Regions from separate parts of the Leifsonia williamsii genome, predicted to be linked through region 1. Evidence: predicted binding sites of a transcription regulator. Region 1 holds the regulator's gene; each other region holds the start of a gene.

The links. The regulator HrcA, encoded in region 1, represses chaperone genes, less so after heat shock. The targets are predictions, from matches to a motif close to TTNGCACTCGNNNNNNNCGAGTGCNAA.
Region 2: the regulator HrcA is predicted to act here: its motif matches at 1,708-1,734, upstream of groL (chaperonin GroEL).
Region 3: the regulator HrcA is predicted to act here: its motif matches at 1,439-1,465, upstream of groES (co-chaperone GroES).

Annotation. Positions count from the first base shown of each region.
Region 1 is NZ_JAROCF010000001.1:2,614,045-2,618,787, reverse strand. It holds gene P5G50_RS12330 (16S rRNA (uracil(1498)-N(3))-methyltransferase) at 45-773, opposite strand; gene dnaJ (molecular chaperone DnaJ) at 776-1,894, opposite strand; gene hrcA (heat-inducible transcriptional repressor HrcA) at 1,939-2,958, opposite strand; gene P5G50_RS12315 (DUF4870 domain-containing protein) at 3,124-3,549, shown strand; gene P5G50_RS12310 (DUF4870 domain-containing protein) at 3,633-4,016, shown strand; gene hemW (radical SAM family heme chaperone HemW) at 4,041-4,743, opposite strand, start outside.
Region 2 is NZ_JAROCF010000001.1:3,416,817-3,421,559, forward strand. It holds gene groL (chaperonin GroEL) at 45-1,664, opposite strand; gene P5G50_RS16170 (cold-shock protein) at 1,846-2,049, opposite strand; gene P5G50_RS16175 (LytR C-terminal domain-containing protein) at 2,220-2,786, opposite strand; gene P5G50_RS16180 (DUF3263 domain-containing protein) at 2,803-3,066, opposite strand; gene msrB (peptide-methionine (R)-S-oxide reductase MsrB) at 3,257-3,661, shown strand; gene P5G50_RS16190 (nitroreductase family protein) at 3,676-4,236, shown strand; partial or broken gene P5G50_RS18615 (hypothetical protein) at 4,274-4,369, opposite strand; gene P5G50_RS16195 (DMT family transporter) at 4,333-4,743, opposite strand, start outside.
Region 3 is NZ_JAROCF010000001.1:3,618,786-3,623,528, reverse strand. It holds gene P5G50_RS17140 (hypothetical protein) at 1-218, shown strand, start outside; gene P5G50_RS17135 (THUMP-like domain-containing protein) at 235-1,422, opposite strand; gene groES (co-chaperone GroES) at 1,560-1,856, shown strand; gene rarD (EamA family transporter RarD) at 1,974-2,945, shown strand; gene guaB (IMP dehydrogenase) at 3,042-4,544, shown strand; gene P5G50_RS17115 (hypothetical protein) at 4,661-4,743, opposite strand, start outside.

The DNA of each region.
Region 1 (4,743 bases):
GCGGGGGCGGCCGTTCACCCTCGGCGGAAGCGCGATCGCGGCCCTCACCACCGGCCGAGCGCCGCGTTCAGCACGGCGAGGGCGGCGGGGCCCGCGGTCGAGGTGCGCAGCACGGTGTCGCCGAGGCGCACCGCCTCTGCTCCCGCCTCGCGGAAGAGGTCGAGCTCCTGCGGCGCGATCCCGCCCTCCGGGCCCACCACGAGCACGAGGTCGCGGCCGTCCGGCTCGACGGTCGTGAGCGGCGTGGTTGCGCCGGGCTCGAGCACGAGGAGGCGCGAGCCCGCCGACAGCGCGGCCACCTGCTTCGAGGTCGCCAGCTCGGTGACCTCGGGCGTCCAGGCGCGGATCGACTGCTTGGCGGCCTCGCGGACGATCGTCGCCCAGCGGTCGCGGCCCTTCGCGACCTTCTGCCCCTCCCAGCGCGACACCGAGCGCGCGGCGGCCCAGGGCACCACCCGGTCGACGCCGAGCTCGGTGGCCGCCTGGACCGCCAGCTCGTCGCGGTCGCCCTTCGCGAGCGCCTGCACGAGCGTGACCTGCGGCGACGGACGCGGCACGCGCTCCACCGCCTCCACGTCGATGGTCAGCTCGGTGTTCGTCGCGACGATCACCTCGCCGGTGGCGACCAGCCCGCGACCATTGCCGATCAGCACGGACTCGCCCGGCCGGGTGCGGTTGACGGTCGCGGCGTGCTTCGCCTCGGCGCCCGTCAGCGACAGCCGCGCGCCGGCCACGACGTCGTCGAGATCCTCCCGCAGGTAGAGCGAGCTCATGATCAGAGGTTGAGGAACCGGTCGCGCAGCTTCGAGAACAGCCCCTGCTGGAACCGGGCGAGCGACGGCTCGGGGCCCTTGTGCACGGCCGCGAACTTCTTGATCAGGTCCTTCTCCTTGTGGTCCAGCTTCGTGGGCGTGACCACCTGGATGCCGACGCGCAGGTCGCCACGGCCCGTGCCGCGCAGGTGCGTGATGCCGCGGTCCTTCACGGTGATGATGTCCGCGCTCTGGGTGCCCGGCTTGAGCTCCAGCCGGATGTCGCCGTCGAGCGAGTGGACGGTCGCCGTCGTGCCCAGGATCGCGTCGGTCATCGACAGCTCCAGCGTGCAGAGCAGGTCGTCGCCGTCGCGGCTGAACACGTCGTGGTGCTTGACCTTGATCTCGAGGTAGAGGTCGCCGTTCGGGCCGCCGGCGGGGCCGGCCTCGCCCGAGCCCGGCATCTGCAGCCGCAGGCCGGTGTCGACGCCAGCGGGGATGTCGACCGGGACGGTCCGGCGCGCGCGCACGCGGCCCTGCCCCTGGCAGGTCACGCACGGCGTCGCGATGACGGTGCCGTAGCCGCGGCAGGTGCCGCACGGGCTGGAGGTCATGACGTTGCCGAGCAGCGACCGGACGGACCGCTGGATGCTGCCCGTCCCGTGGCAGATGTCGCAGGTGACCGGCGCGGTGCCGGGCTGGCAGCACGAGCCGTTGCAGGTCTCGCAGACGACGGCCGTGTCGACCTCCAGGTCGCGGTGGGTGCCGAACACGACCTCGTCGAGGTCGACCTCCACCCGGATGAGGGCGTCCTGCCCGCGCTCGCGCCGCGACCGGGGGCCGCGCGTCGCGCCTCCCCCGCCGCCGAAGAACGTCTCGAAGATGTCGCCGAACCCGCCGAAGTCGGCGCCGGCGCCGCCGAAGCCGCTAGGGCCTCCCGAGCCGCCGAGGTCGTACTGCTGCCGCTGCTGCGGGTCGCTGAGCACGTCGTAAGCATGGGTGACGAGCTTGAAGCGCTCCTGCGCCTCCGAGCTCGGGTTCACATCGGGGTGCAGCTCGCGCGCGAGGCGGCGGTACGCCTTCTTGATCTCGTCGGGGGTGGCGTTGCGGTCAACGCCGAGGACTTCGTAGTGGTCGGCCACGTAAGGCTGTTCCTTCTTGTCGTGGGTTGTCTCTCGCGGGGCGGCTAGTCGCCGAGCAGGCGCGAGAGGTAGCGTGCGACGGCGCGGACGGCCGCCATGTTGCCGGAGTAGTCCATGCGGAGCGGGCCGAGCAGCCCGACGCGGGCCACGTCGGACCCCGCGGCACTGTACCCGCTGGACATCACAGAGGTCTCCGCGAGCCCCATCACGGGGTTCTCGCGGCCGATGCTGACCGCGACGGTGTGCTGCTCGTGCGCCATCTCGTCGAACAGGCGCAGCAGCACCACCTGCTCCTCGATCGCCTCCAGCACCGGGGTGATGGTGCCGGGGAAGTCGGTCTCGGTGCGCACCAGGTTGGCGGCGCCGGCCATCATGAGCTTCTCCTGCCGGTTGGCCGCGATCTGGTCGAGCAGCGCGCTCGCCACGGGCTCGACGATCGTGCGCGTGCGCTCGGTGAGCGCGCCGGGCAGCAGCCGCAGCCGCGCCGCGGCGTCGACCAGCGAGAGGCCGGCGACGGCGCCGTTCACCGCGCCGCGCACCTCGGCGATCTCCTCGTCGGTGAGCTCGCCCGCCAGCTCGATCACGCGCTGCTCGACGGCGCCCGAGTCGGTGATGAGCACGCTCAGGAGGCGGCGCGGAGCGAGCTGCACCAGCTCCACGTGCCGGATGCGCGAGCGCTGCACCGACGGGTACTGCACGAGCGCGACCTGGTTCGTCAGCTGCGAGAGGAGGCGCACCGTGCGCGAGAGCACGTCGTCGAGGTCGACCGACTGGCCGAGGAACGCCTCGATCGCGGTGCGCTGCGCCGGGGTCAGCGGCCGGGCCTCCGCCAGGTGGTCGACGAACAGGCGGTAGCCCTTGTCGGTGGGCACGCGGCCGGAGGAGGTGTGCGGGGCCGCGATCAGCTCCTCCTCCTCGAGGGCCGCCATGTCGTTGCGGATGGTCGCCGCAGACACGCCGAACGCGTGCCGCTCGACGATGCTCTTCGACCCCACGGGCTCGCGGGAGGCCACGTAGTCCTGGACGATCACGCGCAGGACCTCGAGGCTGCGTTCCGAGACCATGCGAACCCCTCCTGTCGACTCGTCATCCGCTGGAACTGGCACTCAATGCTCTGGAGTGCTAATCATATCGCGCACAGATGACAATCGGTGATTGCGGGGCGACACGCCCGGCGCTACCGTATGCGCACCGGCTCGCAGCGCTGCGGCCGCGAAGGAGGCATGCCCATGTCCCACCCCGACGACAGACCCTACGATCAACAGCCGTACGGCGGATCCACCCCGCCCGCGCCGCTCGACGCGGCGCAGGACAAGCAGTGGGCGTCGTTCGCCCACCTCGGCGGCATCCTCTGGCTGCTGCCCTCCCTCATCATCTGGCTCGTCTTCAAGGACCGCGGCCGGCTGACCGCGCAGGAGTCGAAGGAGGCGCTCAACTGGCAGATCACCTGGATCATCGGCTGGGTGCTCTCCCAGATGATCGGGCTCGTGCTCGGCGCCATCCCGCTCGTCGGCGGGATCGGCTACCTGCTGTTCAGCCTGCTGATCCCGTGGGCGCTGTACGTGGTCAACCTCGTGCTGTCGATCCTCGGGTTCATCCGCGTCAACGGCGGCGGAACCTACCGCTACCCGATGAACTTCCGCTTCATCAAGTGACGAATCGCTCTCGGCTTCTTCTCAGACTGCGGCCGACACCCCTAGGCTGAGCAGCGTCCGACCGACCACTCCAAGGAGAGATCATGTCCGCTACACCCCCGCCGCCGCCCCAGCAGCCGCCGTACGGAGGTGCCGCACAGCAGCTGAGCCCGGCCGACGAGAAGCTGTGGGCCACCCTGATCCACATCGGGGGGATCCTGTTCGGCTGGATCCCCGCGCTCATCGGCTACCTCGTCCTCAAGGACCGCGGCCCGTTCATCCGCGCGCACACCGCGACCGCGCTGAACTTCCAGATCACGATCTTCATCGCGTACATCGTGGGCTGGATCCTGTCGATCGTCGTGGTCGGCCTGTTCATCGTGCTCGCGGCGTGGGTCGTCAGCATCGTGTTCGCGATCATCGCGGCCGTGAAGGCGAACCAGGGCGAGTACTACACCTACCCGGTGGCCATCAAGTTCGTGAGCTGAGGCTCGCGGTCTTCGCGGGCGCCGTCAGTCCTCCGGCAGCAGCCGCCTGACGACGGCGTCCGCCAGCAGCCGCCCTCGCAGGGTCAGCTCCACCGACCCGGCGAGGGCGGCTTTCGCGTCCACGAGGCCGTCGGCGATCAGCCCGGCCACCGCGCGGCGACCCTCCGGATCCAGCTCGGCGGTGCGGATGCCCTCCCGGATGCGCGTCAGCAGCAGCACGCGCTCCACGCGGCGCGTCTCGTCGTCGAGCGTCTCGCGCCCGGCCGCGGGCGACTCCCCCGCCAGCACCCGCTGCGCGTACGCCGCGGGGTGCTTGACGTTCCACCAGCGCACGCCGCCGACGTGACTGTGCGCGCCAGGACCGACGCCCCACCAGTCGTGACCGAGCCAGTACGACAGGTTGTGCCGCGACCGGTGCTCCGCGCCGCGCGACCAGTTGCTGACCTCGTACCAGTCGTAGCCGGCGGCGGCGAGCGTGCGGTCCGCCAGCTCGTACATGTCGGCCTCGAGGTCGTCGTCGGGCTCCGCCACCTGTCCGGAGCGGATCTGCCGGGCCAGCTTCGTGCCGGGCTCGACGATCAGCGCGTACGCGGAGAGGTGGTCGGGTTCGCAGGCGAGCGCCGTCTCCAGGCTCCGCTGCCAGTCGGCCAGCGACTCCCCCGGCGTGCCGTAGATGAGGTCGAGGCTCACGTCGAGGCCGGCCTCGCGCGCCCAGCCGACCACGAGC
Region 2 (4,743 bases), 800 kb from region 1:
CTCCCGTGCGGGAGACGCCCTCTCGTGCTAGTGCGGTGCTGGACTCAGAAGTCCATGCCACCGGTCGGGTCGGCGGCGACCGGAGCGTTCTTCTCCGGCTTGTCGGCGACGACGGCCTCGGTGGTGAGGAAGAGGCCGGCGATCGACGCGGCGTTCTGCAGCGCCGAGCGGGTCACCTTCACCGGGTCGTTGATGCCCGACGCCAGCATGTCGACGTACTCGCCGGTCGCGGCGTTGAGGCCGTGGCCGACCGCGAGCTCGCGGACCTTCGCGACGACGACGCCGGCCTCGAGGCCCGCGTTGATCGCGATCTGCTTCAGCGGCGCCTCGATGGCGACCTTGACGATGTTCGCACCGGTGGCCTCGTCACCGACGAGCTCCAGCTTCTCGAACGCGGTCTTGCCGGCCTGGATGAGGGCCACGCCACCACCGGCGACGATGCCCTCCTCGACGGCGGCCTTCGCATTGCGGACGGCGTCCTCGATGCGGTGCTTGCGCTCCTTGAGCTCGACCTCGGTGGCCGCGCCCGCCTTGATGACGGCGACGCCGCCGGCGAGCTTCGCGAGGCGCTCCTGGAGCTTCTCGCGGTCGTAGTCCGAGTCGGTGTTCTCGATCTCGCCACGGATCTGGGCCACGCGGCCGGCGATGGCCTCGGGGTCGCCCGAGCCCTCGACGATGGTGGTCTCGTCCTTGGTGATGACGACCTTGCGGGCCTGGCCGAGCAGGTCGAGGGTGACGTTCTCGAGCTTGAGGCCGACCTCCTCGGAGATGACCTGGCCGCCGGTGAGGATCGCGATGTCCTGCAGCATGGCCTTGCGGCGGTCGCCGAAGCCCGGGGCCTTGACGGCGACGGACTTGAAGATGCCGCGGATCTTGTTGACGATCAGCGTGGCCAGGGCCTCGCCGTCGACGTCCTCCGCGATGATCAGGAGCTGCTTGTTGGCCTGGATCACCTTGTCGACGATCGGCAGCAGGTCCTTGATGGAGGAGATCTTCTGGTTGGCGATGAGGATGTACGGGTCCTCGAAGACCGCCTCCTGGCGGTCCTGGTCGGTCACGAAGTACTGCGACAGGAAGCCCTTGTCGAAGCGCATGCCCTCGGTGAGCTCGAGCTCGGTGCCGAAGGTGTTCGACTCCTCGACGGTGACGACGCCCTCCTTGCCGACCTTGTCGATCGCCTCGGCGATGATCTCGCCGATGGTGGTGTCGCCGGCGGAGATGGAGGCGGTCGCCGCGATCTCCTCCTTGGTCTCGACCTCCTTGGCGCTCGCGATGAGCTCCTCGGTGACGGCCGCGACGGCCTTCTCGATGCCGCGCTTCAGGGTGATGGGGTCGGCTCCGGCCGCGACGTTGCGCAGGCCCTCCTTGACGAGCGCCTGGGCGAGCACGGTCGCCGTGGTGGTGCCGTCACCGGCGACGTCGTCGGTCTTCTTCGCGACCTCCTTGACGAGCTCCGCGCCGATCTTCTCGTACGGGTCGTCGAGCTCGATCTCCTTCGCGATGGAGACGCCGTCGTTGGTGATGGTCGGCGCGCCCCACTTCTTCTCGAGGACGACGTTGCGACCGCGCGGGCCCAGCGTCACCTTGACCGTGTCGGCCAGGGTGTTCAGGCCGCGCTCGAGGCCGCGGCGCGCGTCCTCGTCGAAAGCGATGATCTTTGCCATGTGTTTCTCGTCCCTCCCGGACGTCTGCGAAAGATTCCGATGATTAGCACTCGATCAGATGGAGTGCTAAAAGCGATTCTGGCACTCAGGACCGGCGAGTGCAAGCGAGCGGGGAGGGGACGCAAAGAAGAGGAGCGCCACCCCGAGGGGCGACGCTCCGTGGTCTTCCGATCGCTGCGTACTACAGCGGACGCACCGACTCGGCCTGCGGGCCCTTGTTGCCCGTACCGACCTCGAACTGGACCTGCTGGCCCTCCTCGAGCACCTTGTAGCCGTTCATGTCGATCGCGGAGTAGTGGACGAAGACGTCCTGTCCCCCACCATCGACGGTGATGAATCCGTAGCCCTTCTCAGCGTTGAACCACTTCACGGTCCCGTTCGCCATGCATTACTCCCATTGCTGTGTCGCCGGCGCGGTCCAGCGCCGCGCGTTGACTCCCGATCCTAATGCGTGCAATGCCAGTATTCGCCAGTGTTTTCGGGAAGAAATCGCGAATCCTGCGGAAGTTAAACACGCGCGAAACAAAAACGGGCGTGCGCTGCCCCGATGCGGGCTCAGCCGGCGTTGTCGGCGCCGACGACGACCGTGATGTCGGCGCCCGAATCGGCGAAGTCCTGCGTCTGCTGCACGGCGGCCCCGGGAAGGGACTGGGCGACGCCGAGCGCGGCGGCCTGGTTCGCCGGATCGGCGTAGTAGACGACGGTCTGGGCGATGTCGGTGCGGTCGGCGTTCGCGAGCGCGCCGATGGTCCAGCCGGCGGCCTTCAGCTTGTCGCCGATCGTGCCGGCGAGCCCCTCCGTGCTAGTGCCGTTGAGCACGTTGACGCTGAGGCTCGGGTCGACGGTCGGCACGATCGTCGGGGTCGGCGTCGCGCTGGGCGTCGGGGCGGCGGCGCTGGAGGAGGCGGCACTGGCCGAGTTCGTCGGGCCGCTGAACGAGATGGCGCCGTTGATGAGCGAGAGGCCGAAGATGCCGGCGCCGACGAGCACGATCGTCGCGAGCGCCGCCCAGCCGACGGCGATCCATCCGCGACCACGCGGTCGCGGTGCGCGGTGGGCGCCCACGCGCTCCAGCCCGTCCGGGATCTCGTCGAAACGGTCCGTGGGGAACTTCTCTGCCATCGTCTGGTTTCCTTGGTCAGTCGCCGGGCAGGAGGGTCCTGCTGCGGCGGGCGGCCGTCCTCGTCTCGCGGAGGCGGAGCAGTCGCTTGACGAGCATCGGGTCGTGCTGCAGGGCGTCCGGCCGGTCGATCAGGGCCCCGAGGAGCTGATAGTACCGGGCGGCCGAGAGTCCGAACTCCTCGCGGATGGCCTGCTCCTTGGCTCCGGCATGCCGCCACCAGCGGCGCTCGAAGTCGAGGATGGCGGCCTCCCGGTCGGTCAGACCTGCAGCCTCGGCCACGCGCTCCCGCCTTCTGTTCGCCGTACCGGTGTCGTCTCGCGCCACGCTCGCCGATCATCCTAGGGGCCGGGTCCTGTGTGTTGCCCGTTTGCACGCGGCAGGTCGGAACCCGGCGTCGGAACCTGGCGAAACAGGGAACAGCCCGCGCACCGGGCCCGTTTAGGGTGGTGACTGACCGAAAGGAACACGCATGGACTACAAGGTCTCGAAGACCGACGAGCAGTGGCGCGAGGAGCTCGACGCCGACAAGTACGCCGTGCTGCGCGAGGCCGCCACGGAGCGCCCGTGGACGGGCGAGCTGCTCGACGAGAGCCGTGCCGGCCTCTACACCTGTGCGGCGTGCGGTGCCGAGCTGTTCAAGTCGGGCACCAAGTTCGACAGCGGCTGCGGCTGGCCCAGCTTCTACGAGTCGGTGCGCCCGGAGGCCGTCCAGCTGATCGAGGACACCAGCCTGGGCATGGTCCGCACCGAGGTGCGGTGCGCGAGCTGCGGCTCCCACCTGGGCCACGTCTTCCCCGACGGCTTCGGCACCCCGACCGGCGACCGGTACTGCATGAACTCGATCGCGCTCGAGTTCACGCCCGAGGGCCAGTGACCGATTCTCGCCCGGTGACCGATCACTCCGCGCTGGCGGAGCGCGTCGCGGCGCGGCGGTCGTACTCGCGGGTGACGCCGGACGCTCCCACGCACGAGGAGCTGCTGCCGCTGATCGCGGCGGCCGGCCGCGTCGCCGACCACAGCGCGCTGCACCCCTGGCGGATCATCGAGCTGCGCGGCGATGCCCGCGTGCGCCTCGGCGAGGCGTTCGTCAAGGATGCGAAGGCGAGCGGCCATGACGCCGAGAAGCTCGCCGCGAAGCCGCTGCGCTCCTCTCTGCTGCTCGCCATCGTCGCCGTGCGCACGAAGAGCGAGAAGGTGCCCGGCTGGGAGCAGGACGCGGTCGCCTCGGGCGTCGCGCACCTCCTGAGCCTGCTGCTGCACGACGCCGGGTGGGGCGTGATCTGGCGCACCGGCCACCACACCCGGTCGAAGGCGGTGCACCGGATGCACGGCCTGGCGAAGAACGAGCGCCTGCTCGGCTGGCTGTACGTGGGCGGCATCCCGGAGGAGAGCCGGGAGGGGCACCGCAAGACGATCGACCCGGAGCGCTTCCTCAGCGTGCTCGACTGAGTCGTGCTCGACTGAGTCGTGCTCGACTGAGTCGTGCTCGACTGAGTCGTGCTCGACTGAGTCGTGCTCGACTGAGTCGTGCTCGACTGAGGCCCGCTACAGCTCGCCGGCGGTCCTGCGGCGGCGGCCCCAGCGGATGCTGGCCACGCCGACGGCGACCACGGCGAGCAGCGTCCCGCCGATGGTCGAGAACGGGACGCCCGCCTGCGAGCTGGGCAGCAGGAGGTCGAGCAGGAGCGCCGTGATCAGCTGTCCGGCGACCGTGGCGAGGCCGAGCAGCAGGACGCCCGTGATGCGCACGAGCAGGGCGTTCGCCGCGATGAACACGCAGCCGATCGCGCCGCCCAGATACAGCCAGAGCTCCGAGGGCAGCGGACGCGGCAGGCCGGCGAAGGCGAAGTGCACGAGCATCAGCACGACCAGAACGACGGTTCCGACGAGGAAGTTGATGAAGGTCGCGGTCAACGCGCTCTCGGCCAGCACGCGGACCTGGCCGTTGACGGCCTG
Region 3 (4,743 bases), 1.0 Mb from region 1:
TCATCGGCATCATCCTCAACATCGCCTGGGGCATCGGCTTCATCTTCGGCGTCGCCGCGATCATCCTCGGCTTCATCGGCCGCACCAAGGAGCCGCAGGCCCGCGGGTTCTGGCTGACCGGCATCATCCTCGGCTTCGTCAGCGTGGCCATCGCGATCATCTTCTGGATCTTCGCGGCCATCCTGTTCGCGAGCCTGTCGAACAACTACACGTACTGAGTGCCGGCCGGGCGGCTCAGAGCCGCTCGGCCAGCAGCGCGGTGTGCCGGCCCGCGACCCTGGTGAGAACCAGGGTCGCCGCGCGGTCGCCGCTCAGCGCGAGGCGCTTGCGGAGCGCGGCGGGGTCGATATCCACGCCGCGTTTCTTGATCTCCAGGGTGCCGATGCCTCGGTCGCGCAGGGCCCGCCTGAGGTCGCGCTCGGCGAACGGCAGCGTCTCGAGCACGCGGAACCCCGCGGCGAACGGCGTCTCGACGGGCTCGTCTGCCGTGATGTACGCGATGCCGTCGGCCAGCATCCGGCCGTCGATCCTCCGCGCCAGGTCGCCGATCAACCGCGCGCGGATGACCGCGCCGTCGGGCTCGTACAGGTACTCGCCGAGCGGGCCGGTCTCCTCGTCGTCGCTGTCGGCCTCCGCGACGAGCTCATGACCCGCATCGCCGCGCACGACGAGGGCGGCGCGGTGGATGTCGGGCCGGGCAAGCGCCCCGAACCACAGCCCGAGCTCCACCACCTGTCCGTCGACCGACACCCACTGCGCCTCCGCGGTCGACGGGATGAGGTCGCGATCGAAGCCCGGACCGAGCTTGAGCCCGACCGAGCGGCCCGTGGCCAGCTCGTACGCGAAGCCGAGGGACGGCGTGTAGTCGTCGGGATCGGTGAGCCGCTCGGTCTGCGTGTGCCCCGCCGTGCGCCGGGCCGGGTCGAGGAAGACGCCGTCGATGTCCCGCAGGTCGACATCCTCGGCGCGCCGGTGCTCCACGGTCGCGGTGGGGAAGGGGGCGAGGTTGAAGGCGGCGATGGCGGCCGTGACCTCGTCCGCCTCCACGGCGGTCACCTCCAGCTCGAGGGCGGCCAGCGCGAGTGCGTCGCCGCCGATGCCGCAGCCGAGGTCGGCTACCCGCCGGAGGCCGGCGGCGCGGAAACGGCCGGCATGCCGGGCCGCGACGGCGAGCCGGGTGGCCTGCTCGAGCCCGGCCTCGGTGAACAGCATGCGGGAGGCGAAATCGCCGAACTTCCCGACCGCCTTGCGCCGCAGCTTCGCCTGGGTGAGCACGGCGGCCACCAGGCCGGGGGAGTGGCCTTGCTTGCGGAGGTCCGAGACCATCCGCAGCACGTCCTTCTCGGTCTCGTAGGGCGGCAGCGAGTCGAGCAGGCGCAGCCCCTCCGTGCTCAGCAGCTCCACCAGTTCCGACCGTTCCATGCCCTCAAACTACCGCCTGGCACTCACGTTGCGAGACTGCTAAAGCACCCCCTAGACTCGTGTTAGCACTCTCGGTGTGAGTTTGCTAACTCCAGTCTTCTGTCAAGACAGTGTTCGTCACATGAAAGGGGTCAACCGTGTCGGTCTCCATCAAGCCGCTCGAGGATCGCATCGTCATCAAGCAGGTCGAGGCTGAGCAGACCACCGCTTCGGGTCTGGTCATCCCCGACACCGCCAAGGAGAAGCCGCAGGAGGGCGAGGTCGTGGCCGTCGGCCCCGGCCGTATCGACGACAACGGCAACCGCGTCCCGCTCGACGTGGCCGTCGGCGACAAGGTCCTCTACTCCAAGTACGGCGGAACCGAGGTCAAGTTCGGCGGCGAGGAGTTCCTCGTCCTCTCGGCCCGCGACGTGCTCGCGGTCGTCGTCCGCTGACGATCACTCTCTGACGAGGGCCCGGATGCTCAGGCATCCGGGCCCTTCGTCGTTCGCGGACGTCGTTCGCCTTCGTCGTTCGCCGGAACGTCCCCGGTCCGGAGTAATCTCGTGCGAGTGCCACAGCAAGACCAGACCGCGGTGACTCCCGCGCCCAGCTCCCTCGAACAGCACCGCGGCCCGGGGCTCGCGTACGCGATCTCCGCCTACGTGCTGTGGGGCATCCTCCCCATCTACTTCCTGTCGCTGGTGCCCGCGAGCGCGTGGGAGATCGTCGGCTGGCGCGTGCTGTTCTCGCTCGTGTTCTGCGCGATCGTGCTCACGGTGACGCGGGCGTGGGGGCGGTTCGGAGCGCTGCTGCGCAACCGGCGCATCCTCTTCACGATGGGGCTCGCCGGAGTCTTCATCTACGTCAACTGGCAGACCTACGTGCTGGCCACGGTGAGCGGTCATGTGGTGGAGGCGGCGCTCGGCTACTTCATCAACCCGATCGTCACGGTGTTCCTCGGGGTCGTGGTGCAGCGCGAGCGGCTGCGGGTCGCGCAGTGGGTGGCCGTCGGCGTCAGCATCGTGGCGGTGATCGTGCTCGCCGTCGGCTACGGGTCGTTCCCGTGGATCGCGCTGCTGCTCGCGTTCTCGTTCGGCTTCTACGGCCTGATCAAGAAGCGCGTGGGGCCGACCGTCGACGCGGTCTCCGGCCTGACGCTCGAGACGCTCTGGCTGACGCCCGTCGCCATCGTGCAGTTGATCGTCGTCGCGACGACCGCGGGCCTGACGTTCGGCACGGTGAGCGTCTGGCACACCGTCGCCATGGTCGGCGCCGGCGTCATCACCGCGGTGCCGCTGCTGTTCTTCGCCGCGGCCTCCCGTCGCCTCCCGCTCGTCTACATGGGCTTCATCCAATACTTCGCGCCCTTCATCCAGTTCCTGGTGGGCGTGTTCGTGCTGCACGAGGCCATGCCGCCCGAGCGCTGGGTCGGTTTCAGCATCGTCTGGCTCGCCCTCGTCATCCTGAGCGTCGACATGATCGTGGCTGCTCGCCAGGGGCGTCGGAAGGCGGTCGAGCTCGACGTCGCCTCTGTCGACTGATCCCGCCGGAGCAGCCCGCCTCCGTCAGGAATATGCGCCCAGGTTCTCCCGTTACCATGGGACATCCACCAACACGCGCAACCTGATAGGGGTGAAATGGACCAGCCGGATCCGTTCGGATTCATCGGTTTGACCTACGACGACGTCATGCTGCTCCCCGGGCACACGGACGTCATCCCGAGCGAGGCTGACACCTCCACTCGCCTGACCAAGCGCATCTCGATGGCGACCCCGCTGCTGTCGAGCGCGATGGACACCGTCACCGAGTCGCGCATGGCCGTCGCCATGGCGCGCCAGGGCGGCATCGGCATCATCCACCGCAATCTCTCGATCGAGGACCAGGCGTCGCACGTCGACAAGGTCAAGCGGTCGGAGTCGGGCATGATCACCAACCCGGTGACCACGACGCCCGACGCCACGGTCGAAGAGGTCGACGCGCTGTGCGGCCAGTTCCGCGTCAGCGGCCTGCCCGTGGTGGAGGCCGACGGCACCCTGGTCGGCATCATCACGAACCGCGACATGCGCTTCGTCTCGCCGTTCGAGCGCTCGACCACCCGCGTGCGCGACGTCATGACCCGGCAGCCGCTGATCACCGCCCCGGTGGGCATCGACCCGGACGCCGCGGTCGCCATCTTCGCCGAGCACAAGATCGAGAAGCTGCCGCTGGTCGACGCCGACGGCAAGCTGGGCGGCCTGATCACGGTGAAGGACTTCGACAAGAGCGAGAAGTACCCGAACGCCACCAAGGACGACGAGGGCCGCCTGCGCGTGGGCGCCGCCATCGGCTTCTTCGGCGACGCCTGGGACCGTGCCATGACGCTCGTCGACGCGGGCGTCGACGTGATCGTGGTCGACACGGCGAACGGCGACAGCAAGGGCGTGCTCGACATCATCAGCCGACTCAAGCACGAGCCGCGCGCCTCCCACATCGACGTCATCGGCGGCAATGTCGCGACCCGCTCGGGCGCTCAGGCGCTGATCGACGCGGGAGCGGACGCGATCAAGGTCGGCGTCGGCCCTGGCTCCATCTGCACCACGCGCGTCGTCGCGGGTGTCGGCGTGCCCCAGGTGACTGCGGTCTACGAGGCGTCGCTGGCGGCGCGGGAGGCGAACGTCCCGCTGATCGCCGACGGCGGCCTGCAGTACTCGGGCGACATCGCGAAGGCGCTCGTCGCCGGAGCGGACAGCGTCATGCTGGGCTCGCTCCTGGCCGGCACGACCGAGTCGCCGGGCGAGCTGGTGTTCGTCAACGGCAAGCAGTTCAAGAACTACCGCGGCATGGGTTCGCTGGGTGCGCTGCAGACCCGGGGCAAGAAGACCTCGTACTCGCGCGACCGCTACTTCCAGGCCGATGTGCCGAGTGACGAGCAGCTGATCGCCGAGGGCATCGAGGGCCAGGTGCCGTATCGCGGCCCGCTCGCCGCGGTCGCGTACCAGCTGGTCGGCGGCCTCCGTCAGTCGATGTTCTACGTCGGCGCGCGCACCATCCCCGAGTTGAAGCAGAACGGCAAGTTCGTCCGCATCACCGCCGCCGGGCTCAAGGAGTCGCACCCGCACGACGTGCAGATGGTCGTGGAGGCGCCGAACTACCGGCGGTAGTCGTCGCCTGACCGCGAACCAGAACCGCCGCACACGCATCGTCGTGTGCGGCGGTTCTGTCGTCGGGCCGCCCCTGCACCGCGCTGCGGGTTCAGTGATCGGTGGCGGACGAGAGGTCACGTGGTCCACTGCTTGCCGTAAGACGTGTTGTGCAGTCCGCCCACGGTCGTATAGCCGGGCTTCGCGACCGCCTGCGAGG